DNA from 3 places in the Pantoea anthophila genome. Region 1 is predicted to be linked to each of the others. Evidence: predicted binding sites of a transcription regulator. Region 1 holds the regulator's gene; each other region holds the start of a gene.

The links. Region 1 encodes PurR, which represses purine synthesis genes. Its sites were predicted from a motif close to CANGCAAACGTTTGCNTG; they were not measured.
Region 2: the regulator PurR is predicted to act here: its motif matches at 2,561-2,578, upstream of purM (phosphoribosylformylglycinamidine cyclo-ligase).
Region 3: the regulator PurR is predicted to act here: its motif matches at 2,738-2,755, upstream of pyrC (dihydroorotase).

Annotation. Positions count from the first base shown of each region.
Region 1 is NZ_CP110473.1:2,160,166-2,167,160, forward strand. It holds gene gloA (lactoylglutathione lyase) at 1-303, shown strand, start outside; gene rnt (ribonuclease T) at 423-1,091, shown strand; gene OJ965_RS12595 (Grx4 family monothiol glutaredoxin) at 1,135-1,470, opposite strand; gene OJ965_RS12600 (C40 family peptidase) at 1,836-2,624, shown strand; gene cydH (cytochrome bd-I oxidase subunit CydH) at 2,672-2,761, opposite strand; gene purR (HTH-type transcriptional repressor PurR) at 3,043-4,068, shown strand; gene punR (DNA-binding transcriptional activator PunR) at 4,065-4,970, opposite strand; gene punC (purine nucleoside transporter PunC) at 5,077-6,279, shown strand; gene cfa (cyclopropane fatty acyl phospholipid synthase) at 6,588-6,995, shown strand, end outside.
Region 2 is NZ_CP110473.1:1,043,817-1,050,811, reverse strand. It holds gene hda (DnaA inactivator Hda) at 1-250, opposite strand, end outside; gene uraA (uracil permease) at 358-1,641, opposite strand; gene upp (uracil phosphoribosyltransferase) at 1,786-2,412, opposite strand; gene purM (phosphoribosylformylglycinamidine cyclo-ligase) at 2,641-3,681, shown strand; gene purN (phosphoribosylglycinamide formyltransferase) at 3,678-4,316, shown strand; gene pstB (phosphate ABC transporter ATP-binding protein PstB) at 4,498-5,265, opposite strand; gene pstA (phosphate ABC transporter permease PstA) at 5,278-6,912, opposite strand; gene OJ965_RS07485 (ABC transporter permease subunit) at 6,909-6,995, opposite strand, start outside.
Region 3 is NZ_CP110473.1:2,480,947-2,487,941, reverse strand. It holds gene solA (N-methyl-L-tryptophan oxidase) at 1-316, opposite strand, end outside; gene bssS (biofilm formation regulator BssS) at 410-664, opposite strand; gene OJ965_RS14055 (hypothetical protein) at 904-1,176, opposite strand; gene dinI (DNA damage-inducible protein I) at 1,322-1,567, opposite strand; gene pyrC (dihydroorotase) at 1,630-2,673, opposite strand; gene OJ965_RS14040 (lipoprotein) at 2,808-3,371, opposite strand; gene grxB (glutaredoxin 2) at 3,487-4,134, opposite strand; gene rimJ (ribosomal protein S5-alanine N-acetyltransferase) at 4,430-5,023, shown strand; gene OJ965_RS14025 (YceH family protein) at 5,037-5,675, shown strand; gene OJ965_RS14020 (Gfo/Idh/MocA family protein) at 5,677-6,597, shown strand; gene murJ (murein biosynthesis integral membrane protein MurJ) at 6,718-6,995, shown strand, end outside.

The DNA.
Region 1 (6,995 bases):
GAATATAAATATACCCTGGCTTTTGTGGGCTACACCGACGAAAGCGAAGGGGCGGTTATCGAACTGACCTATAACTGGGGCGTGGACAAGTATGATCTCGGCAACGCCTATGGTCATATCGCGCTGGGCGTGGATGACGCGGCTGCCGCCTGCGAACGTATCCGTCAGAATGGCGGTAACGTGACGCGTGAAGCGGGCCCGGTGAAGGGTGGCTCCACCATTATCGCTTTTGTTGAAGATCCGGACGGCTACAAAATCGAGCTGATCGAAAACAAAGATGCCGGTAAAGGCCTCGGCAACTGATCCTGCCGCCAGCCTGCCCTCCCGGGCGGGCTGAATCCCCTTCTCTGCGCTTCATCTGCTGCACCCGGCCCCGTTTTTTGCCATAATGCGCGCTGCCCTTTTCCTGCAACGAGATCCTGATGTCTGAATCGAATTCCCCTAATGCACTCAATCAACGTTTCCGTGGCTTCTATCCGGTGGTCATCGACGTGGAAACCGCCGGTTTCAACGCACAAACCGATGCGTTACTGGAAATTGCCGCTATCACGCTGAAAATGGATGAAGAGGGATGGATTCAGACAGACCAGACGCTGCATTTTAACGTCGAACCTTTTGTCGGATCGCTGCTGCACCCTGAAGCGCTGGCCTTTACCGGTATCGATCCCGCTAATCCGCTGCGCGGTGCCGTCAGTGAATATGAAGCGCTGCACGCCATTTTTAAAATGGTGCGCAAGGGGATCAAGGACAGCGGCTGCAATCGCGCCATCATGGTGGCGCACAACGCCACGTTTGACCTGAACTTTATGTCTGCGGCGGCTGAGCGTGCCAGCCTGAAACGTAATCCGTTTCACCCCTTTGCGACCTTTGACACGGCAGCCCTGAGCGGGCTGGTGCTGGGTCAGACCGTGCTGGCGAAGGCGTGTATCGCTGCGGGAATGGAGTTTGACAGCAGTCAGGCACACTCGGCGCTATATGATACGCAGCAGACCGCAACGCTGTTCTGTGAGCTGGTGAACCGCTGGAAGCGGCTAGGTGGCTGGCCCCTGCCCTTTGCCGAAGGCGATGCAGACGCCAGCGCCTCCGTCTGAGGAATGCCACAACGAAAAAGGCCGACATTGCGTCGGCCTTTTTTTATTCTGCTTCTTTAAATTTTTCTGCGGTCTCTTTAATCAGCGACTGCAGTTCACCACGCTGTAACATCTCAACGATGATGTCGCATCCACCGACCAGTTCACCGTCTACCCACAGCTGCGGGAAGGTTGGCCAGTTGGCGTACTTTGGCAGCTCTGCACGAATGTCCGGGTTCTGCAGAATATCCACGTAAGCAAAACGCTCACCGCAGGCTGACAGTGCCTGCACCGCCTGTGCAGAGAAGCCGCAGCTTGGCAGCTTCGGAGAACCTTTCATGTACAGCAGGATCGGGTTTTCTGCGATCTGGCGCTGAATTTTTTCTACAGTACTCATAATTGCCTTCCTTAATTCGTCACTTCGTGTTTGTTTATTGTAGCGACTTCGCAGCGTGACTGAAAACGAGATTTTGATCGCTGCCTGCTGAAATCGCCATCCTGGTTAAGTCATGACAGGCACAGCGTGAATTTCTGATTATTAACAGCCGGTAACAGATTAATAATTCGTAATAATTTCGTTGATATAAGACGCTGAAAATGTTCATTTTCAGCACAATCGCGTGGGTTGCAAAGATTAACAATAAAAGGCATTACAGTTTTTAAAAGAACTGGACTAGAATGGCTTCGGCGCTGATCCTGGATCAGATTAATCTCAACTTTGTCGCGGTGCGTAGTGGCCCTGACAACTTAACTACTTAATGGACTATGCGTTTAATCATTACGCTTTTTATGCTGGCCTTTGCGCAACTGTTCTTCAACATCGCCGCCGCGTCTCCGCACGCTCCGGTGAACGTCAGTACGCATAAAGCAGAGAAAAAGAGTGCGCGCGAGGATGAGCGCCGCAAACGTCGCGTGGTGAAAACCACGACAAAAAAAACCCGTCTCAGCCCGGTTCAGAAACTCAAAACGAAAAAACAGAAAAAAGTTGAACTGACCGCTAAACAGACACCTGCCAAAAAAACCTCGCTTAAGACCGCCCGACTCAGCACCAAAGAGAAAAAACGCTACGGCCACCAGCGCCTGCTGAAAAACGCCGATGCCAGCGAGACCGGCACCATTAAAATGAGCAAATCTCACCGTCAGCGCTACCAGAAAGCGCGTGAAACGGCGATGACCAAGCTCATGGGCCAGCTGGGCAAACCTTATCAGTGGGGCGGCACCTCCCCCCACACCGGCTTCGACTGCAGCGGTCTGGTCTGGTACGCCTATAAAGATCTGGTGAAGTTTAAAATTCCGCGCACCGCTAACGAGATGTATCACCTGCGTGACGCTGCCCCTATCAAACGTGAGTCACTGGAAAAAGGCGATCTGGTCTTCTTCCGCATTAATGGCCGCGGAACCGCGGATCACGTCGGGGTTTACCTGGGTGACGGCAAGTTTATTCAGTCACCGCGTACCGGCAAAGATATTCAGATCAGTGCGTTAGGGGAAGATTACTGGCAGCGTCACTACATAGGTGCGCGTCGTGTAATGACGCCGAAAACCATTCGCTGAGCTGATGCAGCGTCAGAAAAAAGCCGGGAGAAGTCCCGGCTTTTTTATCAGTGCAGTACAGCGGTAAAACTAAAGGCCACAATCATCAGCAGGCAGCCGACAGTGGTCATTAACGCCAGTTTAAGATCGGTACTCATGGGTTGCTCCTTAACCACATAATCATTGTGGTTATTCTATTTTCCCACAGCTGTGGGTAAAAATCTCGTTTTATCCGTTCAGCCTTGTTAGAATCCCGCCCTTGTTGCGCAACGCGCGCAGCCCTGATTCCGTTTGCGCACTTTTTCAGGCATTTATTCTCCGTCGGCCGCCGGTTTAATGCGCCATAACACGGCATTTTTGCGGAAAATACCCTGAGCAGACGCAAACGTTTAACACTACGCTTATCATACAGTTAGATAAGTCCTGGAGTCCGATTTTCATGGCAACAATTAAAGATGTGGCAAAACGCGCTGGCGTCTCCACGACCACGGTTTCGCACGTCATCAATAAAACCCGCTTCGTGGCTGAAGAGACGCGCGATGCGGTCTGGCAGGCGATCAAGGAACTGCACTACTCGCCGAGCGCCGTGGCGCGCAGCCTGAAGGTGAATCACACCCGGACGCTGGGGCTGCTGGCCACCTCCAGCGAAGCGCCCTATTTCGCTGAGATTATCGAAGCGGTCGAGAATCACTGTTTTGACAAAGGCTATACGCTGATTCTGGGGAATGCGCATAACGATCTGCAAAAACAGCGCGCCTACCTCAGCATGATGGCGCAGAAGCGCGTCGATGGTCTGCTGGTCATGTGCTCTGAATACCCGGACGACCTGCTGCAGATGCTGGAAGAGAACCGCAATATCCCGATGGTGGTGATGGACTGGGGCGAGTCGCGCGCCGACTTCACCGATACGGTGCTGGATAACGCCTTCCAGGGTGGCTATCTGGCGGGACGCTATCTGATTGAGCGCGGCCACCGCGACATCGGCGCCATCCCCGGTCAGATGGAGCGCAACACCGGGGGCGGACGTCATGCCGGTTTCCTTAAGGCGCTGGAAGAGGCGGGCATTCAGCCGCGCGCCGAGTGGATCGTGCAGGGTGACTTTGAGCCGGAGTCGGGCTATCAGGCGATGCAGCAGATCCTGTCGCAGAAGCAGCGCCCGACGGCGGTGTTCTGCGGTGGCGACATCATGGCGATGGGGGCGATTTGCGCCGCTGACGAGATGGGTCTGCGGGTTCCACAGGACATTTCGGTGATCGGTTATGACAATGTGCGCAACGCGCGCTATTTTGCGCCCGCACTGACCACCGTCCATCAGCCCAAGGCTCAGCTGGGTGAGAAGGCGCTGGATATGCTGCTTGATCGCATTACCAGCAAGCGCGAAGTGTCGCAAACGATTGAAGTCCATCCCACGCTGATTGAACGCCGTTCAGTTGCGGATGGTCCGTTCCGCGACTATCGCCGTTAATCCTCGCTTAACCACTCCTGATTAAGCGTTTGCGCATCACCCAGATAGCTGAGTAACCAGCCTGTTGCCGGTGATGCGCGATCCTCTGCCCAGCTGACACAGCAGGGGCTGTCCGGAAACGCCTGCGGCAGCGTGAGCTCCACCAGCGCGCCGCTGTCGAGCAGTGGCCGGGCCAGATGGCCTGGCACCATCGCCACGCACAATCCCGCCTGCACACACTCCAGCCCGGTTTGCCATTCCGGCACCACCAGCCTGCGCTGATTGTCCAGCGTCCACGTCATGCGCCGCGGCAGCGCCCGTGACGTATCCTCCAGCACCAGCGACGGCCAGTGACGCAGCGTGTCATCATCAATCCGGGTTGCCTGCGTCAGAGGATGATCGGGTGCAACCACGCAGCGCCAGTTGAGCTTCCCCATATCCCGAAACGCAAACCGTCCGCCAACCGGTATCGCCTGGGTCGCACCAATCGCGACATCGACCCGGCCATCGGCCAGGGCATCCCAGACCCCGTTGAAGACCTCATAGCTGATGTGCAGCTCCATGTCCGGGAAGTGGCGATAAAAATCTTTAACCAGCTGCCGGGTACGCTGCGGTTTGGCGATGCGGTCAACGGCAATGCTTAGCTGTCCGCGCCAGCCGTTAGCCAGCTGCTGACACTGCTGCCGGGTTGCGAGCATTTTTTTGATGACGCTGCGCCCTTCCCTGACAAAATGCTCTCCCGCCGGGGTCAGTACCACTTCACGGTGCTGACGCTCAAACAGCGGCACCGCCAGCCAGGTTTCCAGCTGGCGAACCGTATAGCTGATGGCAGACGGCACCCGATGTAACTCCTGCGCGGCGGCGCTGAAACTGCCCCCGCGTGCAACCGCGTCAACCACTTCCAGTGCATACTCTGACCACATAATCTGCCTTCAAAAATTTTAACAGCAACCGGCAAATATTACCGTTTCACAGCCGCAAACGCACCTTTTACACTCTGCCGCGTTTACCCTGCAAAATGAGAATCTGATGTTGTCGAATATAGGATTTATGCCCTACCTCGCTCTGCTCAGCATGCTGGGCTTTTTAGCCACCGATATGTACCTGCCCGCCTTTGGCGCGATGCAGGAGACGTTCCGCACCTCGCCCGGCCTGATCAGCGCCAGCATGAGTCTGTTTCTGGCCGGCTTCGCCTGTGGTCAGCTCTTCTGGGGCCCGCTCTCCGATCGCATCGGCCGTAAACCCGTGCTGCTGGCCGGGCTGGCACTGTTCGCCGCTGGCTGTGCGGGTATGCTGTGGGTGAATGATATCTTTCTGATGCTGGCGCTGCGCTTCATTCAGGCGATTGGTGTCTGTGCTGCCGCCGTAAGCTGGCAGGCGCTGGTCATCGACCGCTATCCGGCGGCGCGCGCCAGCAAAGTGTTCGCCACGATCATGCCGCTGGTGGCCCTCTCACCGGCGCTGGCACCGCTGCTCGGGGCATGGCTGATCGGCCATTTCCACTGGCGTTCGATTTTCCTGGTGCTGACCCTGATTGCGGTGGCGCTGATTCTGGTCACGCTGCGTCTGCCCGCGGTGAAACCCGCTCCGCAGGAGAAAGGGGCACAGCCGGGCTTCTTCACGCTGCTTAAATCCCGCGTCTACAGCGGTAACGTACTGATCTACTCCGCCTGCTCCGCCAGCTTTTTTGCCTGGCTGACCGGCTCACCCTTTATTCTGGCGGGCCTGGGCCTTTCCCCCGCCGACATTGGCCTGAGCTATCTGCCACAGACGCTCGCCTTTTTAATCGGTGGCTTCGGCTGTCGCGCCCTGCTCAACCGCTTTAACGGCGCACAGCTGCTGCCCTGGCTGCTGGGGGTCTACAGCCTGAGCATTCTGGCACTGTTTGCGGTCGCGCTTTCGGGTCAGGGAACGCTGCTCAGCCTCATGGTGCCGTTCTGCGGAATGGCGCTGGCTAACGGAGCGATCTATCCGATTGTGGTCTCCAGTGCGCTGATGCCCTTCCCGCACGCTACCGGCAAAGCCGCCGCGTTGCAGAATACGCTGCAGTTAGGCCTCTGCTTCCTCGCCAGCCTGGCGGTGTCGGCGGGATTAACTCAGGCACTGCTGACCACCACGCTGATTATGACAGTGACGATTCTGCTCGCCCTGATCGGGTACGTCATGCAGCGCGCCGCAAGCGCACAAACTGTTGTTGCCACTGCGCAACCTGCCTGCCAGGATAATCATTAAGACGCTAACTTTTTAGTTAGCGCCCTAACAATAAGTCATTGAATATTGACCCGCGTGAGAATATACTCATCCGGGTCAACAAATCTGTAATAAATCAACAATATAATAACGTAATAATCTGATTGGCACGCTGTTGCCGGGACGGTATTCGCACGCGTTATTCCCTCTTACCGGCCCTGCTTCAGCCTGTTCCAGTCCTCTGTATCTTACAGATAATCGGTTTGCGGAATCCTCCGTGACGTTTCTCAATGCCTGACGAATTGGCTATTCTTTGTTCAGGTTCAGATTGGACAGGTGGTGGAAAAGCTATGAGTTCATCTTACGCAGAAGCAGTGACTCCTGAAGATAATCATTGGTATCGCATCGTTCACGAACTGCTGGAAAAAGCGGACATCGAAATAAATGGCTCACGTCCATGGGATATCCGCATTCATCATCCCGGTTTTTTTAAGCGTGTTCTGCAGGAGGGATCGCTGGGGCTGGGCGAAAGCTATATGGAGGGGTGGTGGGACTGCGACCGTCTGGATATGTTCTTCCACCAGGTGCTTAAACATAAACTGGATCAGCAGCTCCCGCACCATTTCAAAGATACCCTGCGCATCGCCGCCGCCCGCTTAACCAACCTGCAGTCCCGCAAGCGGGCCTGGATCGTGGGCAAAGAGCACTACGATCTCGGCAACGATCTTTTTTCACTGATGCTTGACCCTTACATGCAG
Region 2 (6,995 bases), 1.1 Mb from region 1:
AGGTGCGTTTGTCCAGCGGCACATACCCCACCGCTTCACTGCGAGCGGACATTTCGGCGCACGCGGCGTGCAGCAGATGACTCCGCCCGCCGCCTTCGCGTGACCAGAAGTAGAGATAGCTGCCATGTTGTTGGCTGAGAGCGCCTTTCAGCGCGGCAATCAGCGACGGGTTCTCCCCCGGCCAGAAGCTGGCGAAGGTTTCATCGTCAGGTAAATAGAGTGGCAATGACAATTGTGCCGGCGTGTTCAGAAGCACCTCAGCAAGAGAACAAGCAAAAAATCGGGGGAAGTCTACCACAGTTTTCAGAAAGAGATGAATGGGGCGTCCCTGCCCCGATCCTGTCCGTCACGATGCGATCAGGGCTCGCGGGATTCTTCGGCGTCCAGCACCACTTCTTCCGGACGCAGCAGCGAGATCACCCGGAAGATCAATGAGAGTCCGACGCCCACGATCGTCGCTAACGCCATGCCCTTCAGCTCTGCCGCGCCGATGTGCACCTTCGCGCCGCTGACGCCAATGATCAGGATCACCGAGGTCAGGATCAGGTTTTGCGCTTTGTTGTAATCGACTTTCGATTCGATCAGAACGCGGATACCCGATGCGCCGATCACGCCATACAGCAGCAGCGACACGCCGCCCATAACCGGCACCGGGATCGCCTGGATCACCGCCGCCAGTTTGCCGACGCAGGAGAGCAGGATCGCCAGAATCGCCGCACCGCCAATTACCCAGGTACTGTAGACACGGGTAATCGCCATGACGCCGATGTTTTCGCCATAGGTAGTGTTCGGGGTGGAGCCAAAGAAGCCGGAGATCACCGTCGATAAGCCGTTGGCGAACATTGAGCGATGCAGGCCGGGGTCGCGGATGAGATCTTTCTTCACGATGTTAGCCGTGACCACCAGATGCCCGATATGTTCGGCAATCACCACCAGCGCGGCGGGGAGAATCGTCAGCATCGCCACCCACTCAAAGCGCGGCGTGTAGAAAGTCGGCAGGGCAAACCAGGGGGCACTGACCACGCCGCGCCAGTCCACAATGCCCATAAACGCGGAGAGCAGATAACCCGCCACCACGCCGACCAGGATAGGGATGATCGCCAGGAAGCCGCGGAACAGCACCGAACCAAATACCGTGACGGCCAGGGTCACCAGCGAAATCAGCACCGTTTTACTGTCGGGTGCGCTGCCTTCTGCCGGCAGCAGGCCCGCCATATTGGCCGCTACGCCCGCCAGCTCCAGACCGATTACGGCGACAATCGCACCCATCGCCGCTGGCGGAAACATCACGTCCAGCCAGCCGGTTCCCGCGCGTTTAACAATCAGCGCCACGAGGCAAAAGAGCACCCCGCAGAGGATAAATCCTCCCAGCGCCACCTCATAGCCCAGCGGCAGCAACAGCAGTACCGGCGAGATAAAGGCGAAACTGGAACCGAGATAGGCGGGGATTTTGCCCTTACAGATAAAGAGGTAGATCAGCGTGCCGACGCCGTTAAACAGCAGAACCGTCGCCGGGTTGATGTGAAACAGAATCGGCACCAGTACCGTGGCACCAAACATGGCGAACAGGTGTTGCAGGCTGAGTGGAATGGTTTGCAGTAACGGCGGTCGTTCAGTGACGCCAATGGCGCGACGAGTCATCATTTATCCCCTTATGTTATTTTCCCCACGGGTGCGCGCTTCAGGCACAGCCTCAGGCACGCGGGTCAGCCCTGCGGCAAATCCGCCCCGGTCGGAGAGCTTTTTTTTGCAAAAAAAAGCCGACTCTCTGGTCGGCTATGCGATTTATTTGGTTCCGAAAATCTTGTCCCCGGCATCGCCGAGTCCGGGAATGATGTAACCCTTCTCATTCAGTCCCTGATCCACAGACGCCGTGTAGAGCTCAACGTCAGGGTGTGCCTTCTCCAGTGCAGCGATCCCTTCCGGGGCGGCAACCAGTACCAGCACTTTAATGCTGGTGCAGCCCGCTTTTTTCAGCAGGTCGATGGTAGCGATCATTGAGCCCCCGGTCGCCAGCATCGGGTCTACCACCAGCGCCAGGCGCTCTTCGATGTTAGAAACCAGCTTCTGGAAATAGGGAACCGGCTCCAGCGTCTCTTCATCACGGTAAACCCCAACCACGCTGATACGGGCGCTGGGAACGTGCTCCAGAACCCCTTCCATCATGCCAAGACCGGCACGCAGAATCGGCACCACCGTGATCTTTTTGCCTTTGATCTGATCGATTTCAACCGGGCCGTTCCAGCCCTCAATGGTGACGCGTTCCGTTTCCAGATCGGCGGTCGCTTCGTAGGTCAGCAGGCTGCCCACTTCAGACGCCAGCTCACGAAAGCGCTTTGTACTGATATCATGCTCACGCATCAGGCCCAGTTTATGTTTGACCAGCGGGTGTCTGACTTCCACGATCTTCATTGGTGTTCTCCCGGAATGAGTTGAGCTAAAAAAAATCGCGGGATTATACCGCCTTTTCCGCTCTGCGCCACCTGTCCTTGCGCAAAGCCGCGAGTCTGGCCGGGATAAAACAAGGATTAATGAAAATTGTCCGATGCGCAATCCCGGACTCGCAAACGTTTGCCTGCACTGTTAGAATTGCCGCGCTTTATTTTAACCACCAACCGCAACTCGCGTGGGGACCTCGCAGTGACCGACAAAACCTCTCTCAGTTACAAAGACGCCGGTGTTGATATTGATGCTGGTAATGCCCTGGTTGACCGTATTAAAGGCGTAGTGAAAAAGACGCGTCGCCCGGAAGTGATGGGTGGACTGGGCGGTTTTGGTGCGCTTTGCGCGCTGCCGCAGAAATACCGTGAACCCGTGCTGGTCTCCGGCACCGATGGCGTTGGTACCAAGCTGCGTCTGGCGATGGATCTCAAACGTCACGACGCCATTGGTGTTGACCTGGTGGCGATGTGCGTTAACGACCTGGTGGTGCAGGGTGCTGAGCCGCTCTTCTTCCTGGATTACTACGCGACCGGCAAACTGGACGTGGACACTGCCTCTGCGGTGATCACCGGCATCGCCGAAGGGTGTCTGCAGTCAGGGTGTGCGCTGGTCGGCGGTGAAACGGCCGAGATGCCAGGCATGTATCACGGCGAAGATTACGACGTGGCCGGTTTCTGCGTGGGCGTGGTGGAAAAATCAGAAATCATTGATGGCAGCAAGGTGCAGGATGGCGACGTGCTGATCGCCCTCGGCTCCAGTGGCCCGCACTCCAACGGCTATTCGCTGGTGCGCAAGATTCTGGAAGTCAGCAACACCGATCCGCTGACCGAACAGCTGGAAGGCAAACCGCTGGCTGATCATCTGCTGGAACCGACCCGCATCTACGTGAAAAATATCCTGAGCCTGATTGAACAGGTCGATGTGCATGCTATCGCACACCTGACCGGCGGCGGCTTCTGGGAAAATATTCCTCGCGTGCTGCCCGACAACACCCAGGCGGTGATTGATGAGAAGAGCTGGCAGTGGCCGGCCGTCTTCAGCTGGCTGCAGCAGGCCGGTAACGTCAGCCGTTTCGAGATGTACCGTACCTTTAACTGCGGCGTCGGGATGGTCATCGCCCTGAGCCCGGCCGACGCGTATAAAGCGATTGCGCTGATGGAAGCGGCCGGAGAGAAAGCCTGGAAGCTCGGCGTGATCAAAGCGTCAGAGGCGGAAGAGCGTGTGGTCATCAACGGATGAAAAAGCTGGTTGTACTGATCTCCGGCAACGGAAGCAATCTTCAGTCCATCCTTGACGCCTGCGCCAGCGGGCGCATTCACGGCAGCGTGGCTGCCGTGTTCAGCAACCGCGCCGCTGCCTTTGGCTTAACGCGGGCGCGTGAGGCGGGCATCCCGGCTCACGCGCTGGCCGCCAGCGATTTCACCGACCGGGACGCCTTTGATCGCCAGCTGATCGCTGAGATTGAAGCGTACTCGCCCGACCTTGTCGTCCTGGCGGGGTATATGCGTATTCTCAGCAGCGCATTCGTGGCCCATTTTCACGATCGCCTGCTGAATATTCACCCTTCCCTGCTGCCGAAATATCCGGGCCTGCATACGCACCGTCAGGCGCTGGAGAACGGTGACAGCGAGCATGGCACGTCAGTGCATTTTGTCACTGACGAGCTGGATGGCGGGCCGGTGATCCTGCAGGCAAAAGTGCCGATTTTTGCCGACGACACGGAGGCGGAGATCACGGAGCGGGTGCAGCATCAGGAGCACGCCATCTATCCGCTGGTCATCGACTGGTTTGTTGAGGGACGGCTGGCGATGCGTGACGGTAAGGCCTGGCTGGATGGCGAACCGCTGCCGCCGCAGGGCTATGCTAACGACTGATAGACGGGAAGTCACACAGACAGCTGTTAAACCTGAAGCGATGGGGGCCTGTGTCCGGAGTAAAGCATAGCGGGCCATGGAGGGCCCGCGCTGAGCCCGCCATGGAGGGCGTCTTTTGCGTCTTTACGCAGGACACAGGCCCCCTGAGCCGGTGACAGAGCGCCCCTTTCCCGTTGCGGACTCAGCCGTAACGCCCCGTAATATAATCTTCGGTCCGGCGCTGTTTCGGCGCGGTGAAGATACGGTCGGTCTCATCAAACTCCACCAGCACGCCCTGATGCATAAACGCGGTGTAATCTGACACGCGAGAGGCCTGCTGCATGTTGTGCGTCACCAGCACCAGCGTAAAATGCTGCTTCAGCGTGGTCATCAGCTCTTCAATCACCAGCGTCGAAATGGGGTCCAGCGCAGAAGTCGGCTCATCCAGCAGCAGAACCTCCGGTTCAATCGCAATAGCGCGGGCAATCACCAGCCGCTGCTGCTGTCCGGTCGAGAGCGTCAGCGCATTCTGAGACAGCTGGTCTTTCACCTCACCCCAGAGCGCCGCCGCACGCAGCGCACGCTCACAGGCTTCGTTCAGCACCCGCCGGTCGCGTACCCCCTGCAGGCGCAGCCCGTAAACGACATTCTCATAGATCGACTTGGGAAACGGATTCGGCCGCTGAAACACCATCCCGATCCGACGCCGCAGCGCGGAGAGATCCTGCTCCGGTCGCAGTATCGGCAGCGAGCCCAGTAGCACCTCTCCCTCAACCCGGCAGTGATCGATCACATCATTCATGCGGTTAAAGCAGCGCAGCAGCGTCGATTTACCACAGCCTGAAGGACCAATCAGCGCGGTGATCCTGTTTTTCGGCACCTGCAGCGAAATATCCTGCAGCGCCTGGCGCTCGCCATACCACAGCGACAGATGGTTAACGGTAAGCGCCATATCCGTGTCGGACGTCATAGTCATAGCCTGTTATTGAGTCATAAGGCGATAGCGTTCACGCAGACGGTGACGCAGGGCCATCGCCAGCAGATTAAGCGACAGAATAATCAGCACCAGCAGCAGCGCGGTGGCAAACACCAGCGGCCGGTCAGCTTCAATATTCGGGCTCTGAAACGCCAGATCGTAAATCTGGAAGCCCAGATGCATAAACTTGCGATCCAGATGCAGATAAGGAAACACCGCGTCTACCGGCAGCTCCGGCACCATTTTTACTACCCCCACCAGCATCAGCGGTGCGGTTTCCCCGGCCGCCCGCGCCACCGCCAGGATCAGACCGGTCAGCATCGCGGGTACTGCCATAGGCAGCACCACATTCCACAGGGTTTCCGCCTGCGTTGCGCCCAGCGCCAGCGACCCCTGTCGCAGACTGTTGGGAATACGGGACAGCCCCTCTTCGGTCGCGACAATGACCACCGGCAGCGTCAGTAACGCCAGCGTCAGTGAGGCCCACAGCAGCCCTGGCGTGCCAAACGTCGGATTGGGCAGCGCGCTGGCGAAGAAGAGCTGGTCGATCGTGCCGCCCACCAGCCAGACGAAAAAGCCCAGGCCAAAGACGCCATAGACAATCGAGGGGACGCCCGCCAGATTGACCACCGCGATCCGCACCAGCCGGGTCAGCGCATGACGTCCGGCATATTCATGCAGCCAGATTGCCGCGATCACGCCCAGCGGCATCACCACCACCGACATCAGCAGCACCATCAGCACGGTGCCGAAAATGGCCGGAAACGCGCCCGATTCACTCTCGCCCTCCGCAGGGGAGTCGCTGACGAAGCGCCACAGCTGATGCAGGAAATGCAGCATTTTGCCGCCTGCCGTCATCGCATTGGGCTTCCAGCTGTCCACAATGTCGGTCAGCGGAATCGCATGTTCGGTGCCGTGTACATCCCGCAGGATCAGCAGATCGCGCTGACTTTGCTGCTGCAGAGAGGCCAGCGTCTCACTCAGCTGATTGAAACGGCGCTGCAGGGCGGCCTGATTGGCCTGAAATTCCGACTCGGTCTGCAGATCAAAGCGTCCGGCGGCCCGTCGTGCCTCCGCCTGCTCGTCTAACTGCTCCCGCTGGCTGTTGAGACGCGCCATATCGACCCGACGGATCTGGCTGGCCTGGCGCACCAGGGTCTGCACCTGCGCGAGCCGTTGATGCAGCAGCGCATCCGGGTCTCTGGCGGTTAACTCTTCATTGTCTTCACGCAGCCCGACAAACCAGCCATAGGCCTGACCGTGGCCGCGCCGCTGCAGCACCATGACATCGGCGGGCTGAGTGACCTGCGCCGCCTGACGGCTGTAAACCACGCGGAAATCGGGCGCATCCCACTCCCGGTTACCGGTCTTAATCAGATAGCGATGAACCTTCTCCCCCTGGTTGCCCTGCTCATCGGCCGGGGCGGGAAAGTGCCGCTGATGCTCCAACGTTTCACCCAGCAGGCGCGTCTCGCCGCCGTCCAGCTGGCTGAAGCTGTAAAGGTCAACGCGCTGCGGCCAGAAGGCACGCACCCCCTGCCAGGCCAGCAAACCAATCAGCAGCGTAAAGGCGAGCAGGCAGACGGCTACCGCGCCGGCGGTTAACCACCGCCAGCGATCGTTCTGGCGCATCACCTTCATGCCTGCTCCTCCTGCTGACTGTATCGCTGACGCAGCCGCTGACGGATCAGCTCTGCAATGGTGTTGATAACCAGCGTAAACAG
Region 3 (6,995 bases), 320 kb from region 1:
CGCTGTCGATAACGTTGCGGATAAAAGGGGAGTCGTGAAGGGCGAGGTTAAGCACGCCGCTGCGATGCATAATACGCTCACCGGCTCGCTGTTCCAGTTCATCCCACAGCGTCTGCGCCCGCAGTACCAGCGGCACATAACGTTCACCTTCGCCGTAGGCGTGACGAATCAGACGGCTTTCGCCATGATGCGTGCCCTGATTGTGAGGAGGGTGGGCGCTGTCGATCATTAATACCGAGAGGCCTGCCTGGGTGGCATAGTAGCCAGCCGCCGCACCTACTGAGCCACTGCCAACGACGATAAGATCATAAATCATGGTAACTACGCTCTAAGAGTCAGATAATCAACAGCATACCGAAACAGAAACGAAAAAGGCACCCCTGAGGGTGCCCCTTTGATGTGGCAGAAACTAATGCTTACTGAGGAGTCGTTCCATCTGCTCGGCGGATTCAATCTTGGCGATGCCTGCTTCGAGGATCGAGATGAACTGCCTTGCCACATCCGTTGTCAGCCAGTAGGTGGGGCCAACATCCGCTTCTTCTTCTTTTTGATCCTGCGACGACAGCGAGTGCAGGCGGATCATCATGGCGTCATAGCTATCAACGGTACTGATATCCCAGCCCACCAGCGGGTGAGTCTGAATAACGTCTTTTCTTCTGTCCATTATAACCTCCTTATTACTCGTTAAACGAAGTGCATGATGAGGTTCAATGCGGCTTTTTTATTCCGATAGCGAAACAATTATAACAGTAAACCCGGGTGTCACTGTTTAAAAAATGCCGTGAGTCAGCTTCTCACAGAATATTCGCTTTTAACAGGCAGGAGTCAAAAAATAAAATGCCTGGCAGGCAGGCATTTTTTTACGATTCAGTGGGCAGGCGAAAAGCGGGACAGGCCGCCGGTTCAGAGCGCCGGGCTGTCTGGTACGATGCCGCCGACGCGTTTCTGCAGGGATTCTGCCAGACGGGCAAAATGTTGCTGAAGCTGTTCATCATGGTTTTGATTCTGGGCTTCCAGCGACAGATTGTGCACCAGCAGCTGGCTGGCACGATCGTCAAGACAGAAAATCAGACTGGAAAAGGCATTTTCCAGCACCGTTAAACGACGCTGCTGATCACCAATCAGTGCTAACAACTCACCAAAGGTCATCGCCTCTTCCGGTTTATCAGTAGTCATGGTGTCGCACCTCCTGTTATGCGTGACGAGCGCAAGGATAGGGCATTGATCAGTAAGAGTCTAGATGCAGGAAGAGGGAAGTGCGAGAGGGGAGAAAAGATAAAAAAACCGGGTGGCGACACCCGGAAAAAAAGCACAGTGGCGGTTAATCAGTAATGAACCAGTCGTCAGCACTCTCCCACGTCTGTTGCAGGATTTCGCTGATCTGGTCGCGCGTCTCTTTTCCACCGCCCAGCACGCTGAGATTGTTGGCACTGGCATAACGTACCTTGACGTGATTGGTCGAGTCAGGGAACTGTTCGTCAATGCGGCGCGACAGTTCATCGCTTAACGCCTCTATCGCGCCAGCAGGAAGAGGTCGGGTATTTGATACGGTAATTTCAACACGCATAGCAGCCTCCGGATAAGATACTGTATATATTTACAGTATCCATCCGCCGGAGGCAAGCAAAATTATGCAACGCGCCAGTTGAGCGTTTCACCCGCGAGGAAAGGAATCAGAGCGTCACTGCCCAGCGCAATGGACGCCGGCACCTGCCAGGGCTCACGCACCAGGGTAATTGTGCCTTCATTCAGCGGCAGGCCATAGAAACGCGGGCCGTTTTCAGAACAGAACGCTTCGAAATGCTCCAGCGCATTCAGCTCTTCAAACACGGTCACGTAGGCCGCCAGCGAGGTCGGCGCATTAAATACGCCCGCGCAGCCACAGGCAGACTCTTTAAGATGCTGCAGATGCGGAGCGGTGTCGGTGCCGAGGAAGAAACGCGGATGACCGCTGGCCACGACCCTGCGCAGCGCGTCCTGATGCACATTGCGCTTGAGAATCGGCAGGCAGTAAAGATGCGGGCGAATTCCGCCCACCAGCATGTGGTTGCGGTTAAACATCAGGTGCTGCGGCGTAATGGTCGCGCCCAGCGTCTCATCGGCAGCAGCGACATAATCCGCGGCATCCTGGGTGGTGATATGCTCCATCACCACTTTCAGCCCCGGAAACTGACTGCGCAGCGGCACCATCACGGTGTCAATGAAGCGGGCTTCACGATCAAAAATGTCGATATGGGCATCGGTGACTTCGCCATGAACCAGCAGCGGCATACCCAGCTGCTGCATCCGCTCCAGTACGCGGGCGATGGAGGCGATATTGGTGACGCCGTGGCTGGAGTTAGTGGTGGCATGAGCCGGATAGAGCTTGGCGGCGGTAAACAGACCGGATGTGAAGCCACGCTCAAGCTCATCCGGATCCAGTGAGTCAGTGAGATAACAGGTCATCAGCGGCGTAAAGGCGTGATCGGCGGGCAACGCGGCCAGGATGCGGTCGCGGTACGCTTCTCCTGCCGCCACGCTGGTCACCGGCGGCACCAGGTTAGGCATCACGATGGCACGACCATTAACCGCGCTGGTATAGGGCAGGACCGTTTTAAGCATCTCATCGTCACGCAGATGAATGTGCCAGTCGTCAGGGCGACGCAGGGTAAGTTGCTGAGGTTGTGCTGTCATCAGTGAAGCTCCGGCAGAAAGGAAACAGAAGGCATGTTTTGGCCGGGGTCTAAGCATAAGGATTCAGGCAACCGTTTGCACCTGCTTTTTCTGCTGACAGCAAAAATCCGCGCCGGATGGCGCGGCAATCGGGATTACTGCGTGAAGGGGATGACCAGTTCGCCCGGTCTGACTTCCAGTCCTTTGGCAAATTTTTTCGCCAGTGACTCACCCTTACTGCGGTCAGCGCTGAGACGGTACGCCGGGTTTTGATCGAAATAGCTCTTCAGCGACTGATTCAGATAAGGCGTCAGGGTTTTCATGATGGCGGCCATTTTCTCCGGCGCCACCTGTGCGTCGGTTATCTCCAGATCGCGCAGAAAGATCGCCCCCTGCTGTGGGTCATAGACGGGCTGTGCGCGCATCGTCAGCTGCATGTCAGCCTGCTGCGGGCCGAACAGAGAGGTGACGTTAATCTTTGCATTGCCGGAGAGCGACACTTTGCCAGGTTCTGTGCGGCCGATCTGGCTGGTGAGATTATTCAGGACAATATGCGCATTGACCAGACCGGACACGCTAATGTCTTTCTCGTAGTTGTTATGCTTTTGCAGCGCCTGGTTCACTTCCTGTTCGCTGATAGTGTACTGCGTCAGTTTATTGCAGCCGCTCACCAGCAGCACAAACATCAGGGCAGTCAGCCCGAAAAATACCTTTTTCATCGTTCTATATCCTGGATAACAAAGTCAGTTAACAGGATATAGCGTGCCTGAATGCGTGAGAGGTGTCATCAGAAAAGGGATGAGAAACACCGCGGCGTCTCTCATCCGGGCGGGATTACTGCGCAATAGAAGAAAGCAGATTGACCTGGGTCTGTTTGGCCATATTGTCACGGTAGTCAGCGACCCGTGCTGGCCAGTCGATGCCCGGAACCAGCGTCAGGGAGCGCAGCAGCGGGAAGAGGCTGAAATCATCTTCCGACAGCTCGCCGTTAACCGCATTAGGCTGGACGATCAGGCCGTCCAGTTTGCGCAGATCGCCGCTGACTTTTTTAATCAGTCCGGCCGAATGCGTTTTCAGCTCCTCGAAATCACCAATGCTGGCCTGCTTTTTCGCGCGGAAATAGTCACGTGCCGCCGGGGTGGCAAACTCAGCAAAAGGGGCCTCGGCAATGCGCGGCAGCAGCAGCTTATTCACGTAGCTGTTCATGTGACGCAGCCAGTCGCCAATGGCCGGATTGAGCGCACCGGTAATCAGCGGTTTGCCATCCTGCTGGTCGACATAGTGCACAATCTCCATGCTTTCGGGCATCGCGCTGCCATCCTTTTTCTGCAGGACAGGCGCCATTTTCTGGCCAATCAGTCGCTGAGGCGTCTCTTCATCGTCATTGAGCATGACCACCAGCTCAACCGGCAAATTCTTCAGACCAAAAATCATGCGCGCTTTCACACAGAAGGGGCAGTGGTCGTAGATATAGAGCTTCATCCTGATCTCCCTCGTTTACAGGTTAATGTTTAACAGAGTGAATCATTTCATCCTGTTTCGGGCGCCTGAAAAGTATGGAAGAGATTCCCCCTCCCGGCAAACCAGCCCGACAGATGGCCGGGCTGAACGGGCGTTGATGACGCCTGAGCAGGGGCGTCTGCGCGGTGATAATGGAACAAAATCAACCTCTTTACGGCAAAAAATCCGTAATGTTTTACCGCAGCCCAGGCGGCGGTTATAGTGAAAGCCAGATAATGACGGCTTTCACTCTCAGCCATTGATTTCAGGAGTCAGGATGTTTGGCTATCGTTCTGCCGCGCCCAGGGTGCGCTTAACCACCGATCGGCTGGTGGTCCGTCTGGTTCACGAACGTGATGCCTGGCGAATGGCAGATTACTACGCGGAAAACCGCCTGTTTTTAAAACCGTGGGAGCCGGTGCGCGATGACAGTCACTGCTATCCCTCCGGCTGGCAGGCGCGGCTGGGGCTGATCGCCGACATGCATAAGCAGGGCTCGGCCTTCTATTTTATTCTGATGGACAGCGAAGAAACCGAAGTGCGCGGCGTAGCCAACTTCAGCAACGTACTGCGCGGTTCCTTTCACGCCTGTTATCTTGGCTATTCGCTGGGCGAAAAGTGGCAGGGACAGGGGCTGATGTTTGAAGCGTTACAGTCTGCTATCCGCTACATGCAGCGTCAGCAGCATATTCACCGCATCATGGCGAACTACATGCCGCACAACCAGCGCAGCGGCGACCTGCTGGCGCGCCTCGGTTTTGAGAAAGAGGGATATGCGAAAGACTATCTGCTGATTGACGGACGCTGGCAGGATCACGTGCTGACAGCGCTAACCCAGCGGGAATGGACGCCTGACCGGCGTGGACAATAATGAGGACGCAAGCATGAAGATGGCTTTATCGGCGCAGGCGCTGCGCGTGCTGGGCTGCCTGCTGGAGAAGCAGGTCACCACGCCGGAACAGTATCCGCTGTCACTGAATGGAGTCGTGGTGGCCTGTAACCAGAAATCAAACCGTGAGCCGGTGATGGAGCTGAGTGAAAGCGCGGTGCAGGATGAACTCGATCAGCTGGTGAAGCGGCATCTGGTTACCGCCAGCAGCGCGTCCGGTCAGCGGGTCGTGAAATATGAGCAGCGTTTCTGTAACTCCGCCTTTGGTACGCTGAAGCTGAACAGCGCCGAAGTTGCCGTGCTGACGTTACTGATGCTGCGCGGTCCGCAGACGCCAGGCGAACTACGCACCCGCAGCGGTCGTCTTCATGAGTTCAGTGACGTCAGCGAAACAGAACAGACGCTGGAAGGCCTGATGCAGCGTGACGACAGCGCCCGGGTGATCCGCCTGGCGCGCGAGCCGGGCAAGCGCGAAAGCCGCTTTATGCATCTGCTGGCCGGGGAGAGCGACACGCCACTGGCCGCCGATGAGCCGGAAGAGCAGGGCGATCTGGCAAGGCGTGTGGCCACCCTGGAACAGCAGGTCGCCCGGCTTCAGGCTCAGCTCACTCAACTGCTGCAGCCGGAGCATTAAGATGACTTTACGTATTGGTGTGGTGGGACTCGGCGGTATCGCACAGAAAGCCTGGCTGCCGGTGTTGTCGGCGGCGACAGACTGGACGCTGGTGGGGGCATTTTCGCCGAATCAGGCCAAAGCCCGGCCACTCTGCGACAGTTACCGTATGGACTGTTTCAGTTCCCTGAATAGGCTGGCCGCGGCCTGCGACGCCGTTTTTGTCCACAGCAGCACCGCCACGCACTATGAGGTGGTGAAGGCGCTGCTGCTGGCCGGAAAAGATGTCTGCGTCGATAAGCCGCTGGCGGAAACCCTGGATCAGGCTGAGGCGCTGGTGGCGCTGGCGGAGAAACAGCAGCGTAAGCTGATGGTCGCCTTTAATCGCCGCTTCGCCCCGCGCTATCAGCAGCTGCGGGCGGAGATGGGACACGTCGCTTCCCTGCGGATTGAAAAGCACCGCAGCGACAGCGTCGGGCCTCAGGATCTTCGCTTTACCCTGCTTGATGACTACCTGCACGTCGTCGACACCGCACTCTGGCTCGGCGGCAAGCCTGTTCAGCATGTTCAGGGGCGCATCGATACCAACGAACAGGGACAGATGCTCTACGCTGAGCACCACTTCTCCCTGGAGGGCCTGTCGATCACCACCAGCATGCACCGGCGCGCAGGCAGTCAGCGTGAGCGGGTCAGTGCGACAGGCGACGGTAAATGTATCGACATCAGTGAGATGCGCGACTGGCAGGAAGAGCGGCACGACGGCGTGCTGATCGCTCCGCCTGCCGCCTGGCAGAGCCACCTGACCCAGCGCGGGTTCAGCGGGGCCGCACGCCATTTTATCGACTGCGTGCAGAATCAGACGACGCCTGAAACCAGCGGTGAACAGGCGCTGATGGCGCAGCGTGTGGTGGAAAACCTCTGGCGTAGTGCCATTCTGGAATAACGCCTTGTAACACTCCGTGCTGGTCATTTCCCTCCGTGGCAGTAGACTGTCGCCGGGCATCTTTCAGGTGCCCGCGCGACTTCTCCTTTTTACTGATTTTTTCAGGATGCGCCGTCAATTATGAATCTTTTGAAATCGCTGGCAGCGGTCAGTTCCATGACCCTGTTTTCCCGCGTTCTGGGCTTTGCCCGTGATGCCATCGTGGCGCGGGTGTTTGGCGCCGGAATGGCGACCGATGCGTTTTTTGTTGCGTTTAAACTGCCGAATCTGCTGAGGCGTATTTTTGCCGAGGGCGCGTTTTCCCAGGCGTTTGTGCCCATTCTCGCAGAATATAAAAGCAAGCAGGGTGAGGAGGCGACACGTCTGTTCCTCTCCTATGTCTCAGGCCTGCTGACACT